DNA from 2 places in the Thalassospira sp. MCCC 1A02491 genome. Region 2 is predicted to be linked to the other one. Evidence: riboswitches for the same ligand, from Rfam matches in the RefSeq annotation. Region 2 holds a riboswitch; the other holds the start of a gene.
What was found. Region 2 has a riboswitch for cobalamin ahead of AUQ42_RS11185 (DUF4198 domain-containing protein). Riboswitches for the same ligand answer to the same signal wherever they lie in the genome.
Positions count from the first base shown of each region.

Region 1 (3,687 bases), on a different contig from region 2:
TCGGTGCCGGCCACTTTCAGGTCAAAGGCCGCCCGCCAGATGCGGGTATCCATGATCGGTTCGATCTTGGTGCGGGTGATTTCACCACGCGATGTCGATACGACGATTTCCGGGAACTCGCCATAGGCAAGGGTGCCAAGAACATCGCCTTCGAATTCGACAGAAAACTTGACCTCGTCTTTCGGGCGGTTGGTGCCCGGTTCGCCGCCGCGTCCCATGCGGGTCGAAGTTGCCTTTGCCAGTTCGGCAACCGGGAACGGGTTATGGGCCTGCCAGTGAAGGCGATATTTGAACTGATAGCTGTTTCCGGCTTTGGCCGGGGCGTTCGGAACCCAGAATGCCGCGATGTTATCGTGGATTTCATCGTCGGTCGGGATTTCGATCAACTGTACGGCACCGTCATTCCAGTCTTCCTGGGGTTCGACCCACAGGCTGGGGCGACGGTGATAGCGCACACCATCAAGATAGTTCTTCACATCGCGGTCACGCTGCATCAGGCCAAAACCGCGCGGATTATGATCGGCAAAGGCCGATGCGCGGATGGTTTCGGGGTTGTTCAGCTGTCGCCAGATGCGTTCGCCACTGCCGGTCCACAGTTCCAGACCATCGCTGTCATGGACTTCCGGGCGCCAGTCAAACCGGAATGATTTGTTCTGTTCGGAATACCAGAACATGCTGGTCAGCGGCGCGATGCCAAGCCGTTCGATATCGCGACGGACAAACAGATGTTTTTCGATATCCATCGTCACACCCTGCCCGCGATAGAGCAGGAATTTGTATGCGCCCGTAATGCTTGGCCCATCAAGCAGCGCATAGATGGTGACCGGGTCTTCGGCATTTTTGGCCGGTTCGATAAAGAACTGGCGGAAATCGGGGAATTCTTCGGGTTGGGATGTGGCGGTATTGACCGCAATCCCGCGCGCGGACAGGCCATACTGGCCTTCATCACCGATGGCGCGGAAATAGGATGCGCCAAGAAACGCCGCCCAGTCCTGGGTTTTCCAGTCATCACGCGACAGTTCTTCATGAAGGCGGAACCCGGCAAAGCCGCTGTTTTCGGGCAGCTGGCGGGCAATACTGTCGGCTGGCATGTCAAAGTAATCGGGTTTATAGATGACTTCGCGTGCCGTGCCGTCTTCCAGAAGATACATGTGCACGGGCTTGGCGAAATACATGCCCAGATGGAAAAACGTCACCGGATAGGTGCCTGATCCATCGGAAAACGGCGAATGGTCGCGTTTGTAATGCAATTTGCCATGGGTGTCGTAATCGATCCGCCCGACAATTTCCGGGTTGGGGGCGACTGGCGGCTCATAGGCGGCCTGCGCCATCGATTTGGCACGCGCAATCAGATCGGCAAAATCAAACGGCTGTCCCGCACCAAGGTCAAGCCCTGGTACTTCTGCCAATGCATGCTGATAGATCGACATTCCCGGCAGGATAAGACCGGCTGCCGCGATGGATTTCAAAAAGCGTCTGCGTTCAACAGAAGTCGTCATGTGCATCATGTTCCAATGGTTTCATTTGTCGGCAAGCATACCAGACAGTGTGGAGGTAATCGGGATGAAACATGGCAAATTCAAGGTCGTGTCGACTGCAATTTCTGCATGGACCCCTGTGTAAATGCCTCTGGTCATCTGCCAATTTCCTTGACCGGGTTTGGGCTTTAATCTAACGGTCAGATGTCGGTATCCGGATATCGGATAAAGGGAATTCGATCTGGGCTGCGTGCCCATCAACCGAAGCTGCCCCCGCAACTGTAGGCGGTGAGCGTTTTTCTGACCAATGCCACTGGGATGAACCCGGGAAGGCCAGGAAAAGTGCTTTGACCCGCGAGCCAGGAGACCTGCCGACATGAATGCGACGGACCGGGCGGGGTGCCCCGGAGAATGTCGGCATATGTCGCGGTTTCCGGCAGTTTTTTGTAAATGCGCCTGAATACCGATCCTGACATCTTCCGCCATTTCCCGACACTTTTGCCAGTCCCTTGACGATAGTAAAGTGTGTGTTATGTTATAACATAACATTTGCGATATGCTGTGCAGTGGCCGGTAATTGCCGACCCTTGCCGGTATGTCTTTGAAAGGAAGTCAAAGTGATCAGTCACTATAAACATGCGCTGGCAGTCGGGGTGTTTGCTGCCGGTTTTATGATTTCGGCCCCGTTTGCGGCTGCGACGGAATATCCGCTTGCCATCGAAAATTGCGGCAGCACGCTGCACTTTGATGCGGCCCCCGAACGGGTTGTGTCGCTTGGACAAAGCACGACAGAAATCCTCTATTCGCTGGGGCTGGCCGATAAGGTCAAAGGCACCGGGGTCTGGTTTGGTCCGGTCATGGATGAATTCAGGGATGTGAATGCGTCCGTGCCGCGTCTGGCTGATAATGATCCGGGCTTTGAAACCGTGGTTGCGCAAAAACCGCAACTGGTCGCCACCCAGTATCAATGGCATGTCGGTCCCAAGGGCATTGTTGGCACCACCGAACAGTTCAATGAACTTTCGATCCCGGTCTATACCGCACCGGCCGATTGTGTCGGCAAGGACAATGCCGGCGGGGGCGACGGGGTGCGCCATGACCGTTTCTCCATGGACCTGATTTATCGGGAAATTTCCGACCTTGCGCAGATTTTCGATATCGAGGATCGCGGCGCGGCCCTGATTGCCAGGTTGAAAGATCGTGAAGCCCGGTCCCTGGCACAGGTCAATGCCAGCGGGAACAGCAATGTTTCGACCGTTTTCTGGTTTTCCAGTGCCGAGATTAAAAGCGATCCCTACGTCGCGGGCAAAAACGGGGCCGCGGGCTATATCGCGGAAAAACTTGGCGTAACAAACATCATCGACAGCGACGAAGAATGGCCGACCGTGGGGTGGGAAACCATTGCGCGCGCCAATCCCGATATCATTGTGATCGGTAAAATGGGCCGTCGCCGTTTCCCGGCAGATGATTGGGAAGTCAAAATGGACTTTTTGAAAACCGATCCGGTTACACGCCAGATGAAAGCGGTTAAAAACGGCAATATCGTTGTGATGGATGCGCAATCGATGGACCCGACAATTCGTCTGATTGACGGTATTGAAACGCTTGCCCAGGCTGTCGAACGCCTGAGTGCCTCGAACTGATTGCCCAACCCGATGGCGCTCGATATGCCCGGAGACTTCAATGTTTGAAAAAACACCCCCTCAGCCCCCCGCACGATCGCGGGCGGGGCGGGCATATCTTGCGCGAAGCGGTGCCGCCGTGGCGGCTTTGATCCTGCTTGCCGCTGTGGTTGCAATCGCTGCTGCCAAGGGGGAAACACACATTCCCCTTGGCACGGTTCTTCAAACCATTGCCAATCATCTGTGGCAGGCGGGCTATGAGATTGATCCAATCGATTCCGGGATCATCTGGAATTACCGGATTTCGCGTGCACTTGTGGCTGCGGCCTGCGGGGCGTCACTTGCGTTGTCGGGGGCCGTGTTACAGGCGCTTTTGCGCAACAGTCTGGCCGATCCCTATTTGCTGGGCATTTCGGCGGGGGCATCTACCGGCGCGGTCAGTGTTGCCATTCTTGGTCTTGGGGCGGGGATGGTTTCGCTGTCACTTGGCGCGTTTGTCGGTGCGCTGGTGGCATTCGGGTTTGTCGCGCTTTTGGCCATTCCGGCCGGTCGTGGTGCAGGCGCGATCATTTTGGCCGGGGTTGCCG
Region 1 covers NZ_LPVX01000003.1:110,113-113,799, reverse strand. The annotation lists gene AUQ42_RS01975 (glucan biosynthesis protein) at 1-1,499, opposite strand, end outside; cobalamin riboswitch at 1,670-1,869, shown strand; gene AUQ42_RS01970 (ABC transporter substrate-binding protein) at 2,096-3,121, shown strand; gene AUQ42_RS01965 (iron ABC transporter permease) at 3,162-3,687, shown strand, end outside.
Region 1: another riboswitch for cobalamin. It lies ahead of AUQ42_RS01970 (ABC transporter substrate-binding protein); the one in region 2 lies ahead of AUQ42_RS11185 (DUF4198 domain-containing protein).

Region 2 (3,687 bases):
GGAAGAAAATCATTTACCCGAATCTCATCCGTTTTCCGGGTATTTGAGAACGTTCTTTCGGGGGCCGGGCCGTTCACGCAGCCTGACGCGCGAAGAGGCATTCGATGCCTTTTCAATGATCCTGCGCGATGAGGTCGAGCCGATCCAGCTTGGCGCGTTTTTGCTTATGCTGCGCTATCGGGCGGAAACGCCGGAAGAACTCGCAGGCATGATCGAAGCCGTGCGCAAAGCCGCAAGGCTTGATGCGGATGATGGACAGGACACCAACCCGGTGGGCCGCCCGATGCTTGACTGGCCGTCATATGCGGCTGGTCGAACCCGTGGTCTGCCGTGGTTTGTATTGTCGGCACATTTGATATCGCAGAACGGTGTTCCGGTTCTGATGCACGGTTATAACTCGCATCTGGTCAATGGTCTTGGAACCGAGGCCGCGATCAAGGCGCTTAAGCTGCCGATCGCGATGTCGGCCGAAGAAGCCCGTTCGGATATTGCCGCAAAGGGGTTTGCTTATCTGCCGCTGCGCCATATGCATCCGAAATTGCAGGAGCTGATCGGGTTGCGGTCGCTTTTGGGGCTGCGCAGTCCGGTGAATACCCTGTTGCGGTTGCTGAACCCGTTGCAGGCACGGGCCGCGTTTCTGGGGGTGTTTCATCCGGCATTTCTGGATGTGCATCGTGAAACCGGAAAGCTTCTTGAACTGCCGCGAATTGGCGTGATCAAGGGCGGGGGCGGCGAAGCAGAGCGCACACCGTTCAAACATGTTGATCTTCGGATGCTTGATAACGGCGAGCTTTGCGACGTCCGATGGCCGGCACTTTTGCCAAAAACCGAAAAAGAAATCGACGATCAAAGCCCGGTGACTCTCAAGCACTTTCTGGCTGTTTGGCGCGGCGAGGTCGAGGATGCCCCGGCCGAAGCCAGGATCAAGGGTAGTGCGGCGATGGCGGCATTCCTTGCGGGCAAAGCCGATTATATGGACGAAGCCGAAGCCCTTGTGCAGGGATGGTGGGATAATCGCGATCGCGATATCGGTTGATATCGCGTTTTCGCATTGAATGATTTTATGAAAGCGGGACGGATTGCCGTCCCGTTTTTCGTTCTAGAATGACGAGCCGGGTTCTTTGAGAAACGCGATTTCTTCTGGCGTGGATGTCCTGCCAAGAATGTCATTGCGATGCGGATAACGCCCGAACCGGTCGATGATTTTCTTGTGTTTGATTTCAAAGCCGTAATTGTGTTCAAGCCCGGGCTGATCAAACAGGGTCATGGCAATTTCATGGATCAATTCGGATTCTGAATGCATATAGGGCATATACAGAAACGCCCGCTGTTCTGGTGATCCAAGTTCCTTGTCCTTGCCCAAGGATACGGCTTCCTGTGCAAGAACAAGCGCGATCGGATCGGCAGCAAATGATTGCGGCGTGTCGCGATACATGTTGCGCGAAAACTGATCCAGAACGATGATTTCGGCAAGGCGCCCCGATGCGGTGTTGCGCCATGTGAAAAGTTCACCGGCAAGGGCCGCGGCATGAATGTCGGAAAATCGTTCGGCAATGTGGGTGTCAAGTGCAGTATCCTTGATAAACCATTGCTTTTGTTCGAGTTCCTTGAACCAGAAGTCCAGGACTGTTTCAGGAGCCATCATTTCCAACCCATCCCATGTAAGGCCAATCGCAATATTGTGCGATGTGTCTGCTGATCTTTGCCGGGGGAAGGGCGAAGGTCAAGCAATGGCGCGAAAAGATAATCCGTTCGGATGCGGGCAAAGAGTTGACAGGTGTTTGCCGCCCATGGAATATGAACGCGTCTTGGGTGTTGATCCATTGGATCGGCTTAAAAGGGAACGTGGTGCGTTACGACAATGCCACGGCTGCCCCCGCAACTGTAAGTGGTCCGAGCATTACCTATGCCACTGGTGACAAACCGGGAAGGCGTAATGCTTTTGAAACCACGAGCCAGGAGACCTGCCTTTGACTGCCGGACACGGCTTGTCCGGTACTGAACTGTTGGACGCCGGGGTGAGCGTCAGGTTGCAGGGAAAAGGCGGTCTCGTCGTGAAACCGGTATCTTGCTTCCAGCCATCCTATCGTTCTTGATCCTAACTCTGTGCGTCGGGAAACTTTTCTGACGCGCATCGTTCGTGAAAAGAGACGATTACATGTTTAAAACTCTTGGCAAGCTTGCGATTGCAAGTGCCTGTTTCGCGTTTGCGTCACAAAGTGCGCATGCCCATTTTCAATTGGCCTATACACCGGAAGTCAATGTGACCGCCCCCGGCGAACTGCCGGTGAAACTGATATTCTGGCATCCGTTCGAAAACGGACATGTCATGGATATGAAAAAGCCGGTGGCGTTTTACGCAATCCATCGCGGTGATAAAATTGATTTATCTTCAACACTTTCTGAGGTGACCTTCACAGGGAAGGAGAATACCGCCAAGGCGTATGACGGTACTTTGACCCTTAAGCGCAGTGGCGATTACGTGATGGTGGTGGTGCCCGAGCCCTATTACGAAGAAAGCGAAGATATCTTCATTCAGCAGATCACCAAGTCCTATGTGAACCGCAACGAAATCCCGACCGACTGGATGGAGGCACAGGGACTTGTGACCGAAATTCTGCCGTTAAACCGGCCGACCAACATTGTCGCAGGTTCGACCTTTACCGGTCGGGTGCTGAGCAACGGTGAACCGGTATCCAGGATCGAGGTTGAAATCGAATATATGGCAGCCGAACCCGATATGGACCGCAACGCGCCCAAGGAACCGACAGCAGGACCGATGCCCGGTGGGGCGATTGTCGCGATTACCGATGCCAACGGGTATTTCACGTTCGGGATCCCCAAGGCCGGATTTTGGGGTTTTGCGGCTCTTGGCAGTGGGCCGGACAAAGAATTTCAGGGAAAAGAGCTTTCACAGGATGCAGTCCTGTGGGTTCGCGCCTATGATGTGCAATAGGCTTGGGGACAAAATAGATGCATATTGTTGACGGGGCACTGGCCCCAGAGGTGCTGATTGGCGGTGGCGTGCTTGCAGTCGCGGGGCTTGGACTTGGATTGCGCAAACTGCCAATCGATAAAATTCCGGCGACGGGGGTGTTATCGGCGACGTTCTTCGTCGCCTCCCTGATCCACGTGCCGGTCGGTCCGTCGAGCGTGCATCTGATCATGAGTGGTCTGGCCGGGCTTGTGCTTGGCTGGACCGCATTCCCGGCACTTTTTGTCGGGCTTTTGTTGCAGGCCATCTTTTTCGGATTTGGCGGTTTGACCGTGTTGGGGGTCAATACCGTCAATATTGCATTTCCTGCGGTGATTGCCGGTTTCATGTTTCGCGGATTGGTGTCGCGAAGCAATCCAACCTTTGCGGCAATCTGGGGCGGGTGTGCCGGTGCGCTTTCAATTGCGCTGACCACCTTGTTCGTGGCCATTTCCCTTGGTCTGAGCGGGGAAGGGTTTGTACCGGCGGCCAAGCTTGTTTTCTTTGCCCATATTCCGATCATGGCGGTCGAAGGTCTGGTGTCTGCAGCAGCGGTTTATCTGATCATGAAGGTCAAACCGGCCTTGCTGATCGCCGATGCCCAGATCAGCCGATATGACGCACAAAGCCCCGCGATCCTGGCCGAACAGGTGAACGAGGCCAACAATGGCTAAGCTTGCAACTGGGGTGTTTCTGGCAGGCCTTCTGTTCGG
Region 2 covers NZ_LPVX01000029.1:312,511-316,197, reverse strand. The annotation lists gene AUQ42_RS11195 (glycosyl transferase family protein) at 1-1,036, shown strand, start outside; gene AUQ42_RS11190 (DUF924 family protein) at 1,100-1,645, opposite strand; cobalamin riboswitch at 1,794-1,987, shown strand; gene AUQ42_RS11185 (DUF4198 domain-containing protein) at 2,159-2,956, shown strand; gene cbiM (cobalt transporter CbiM) at 2,974-3,648, shown strand; gene AUQ42_RS11175 (cobalt ABC transporter permease) at 3,641-3,687, shown strand, end outside.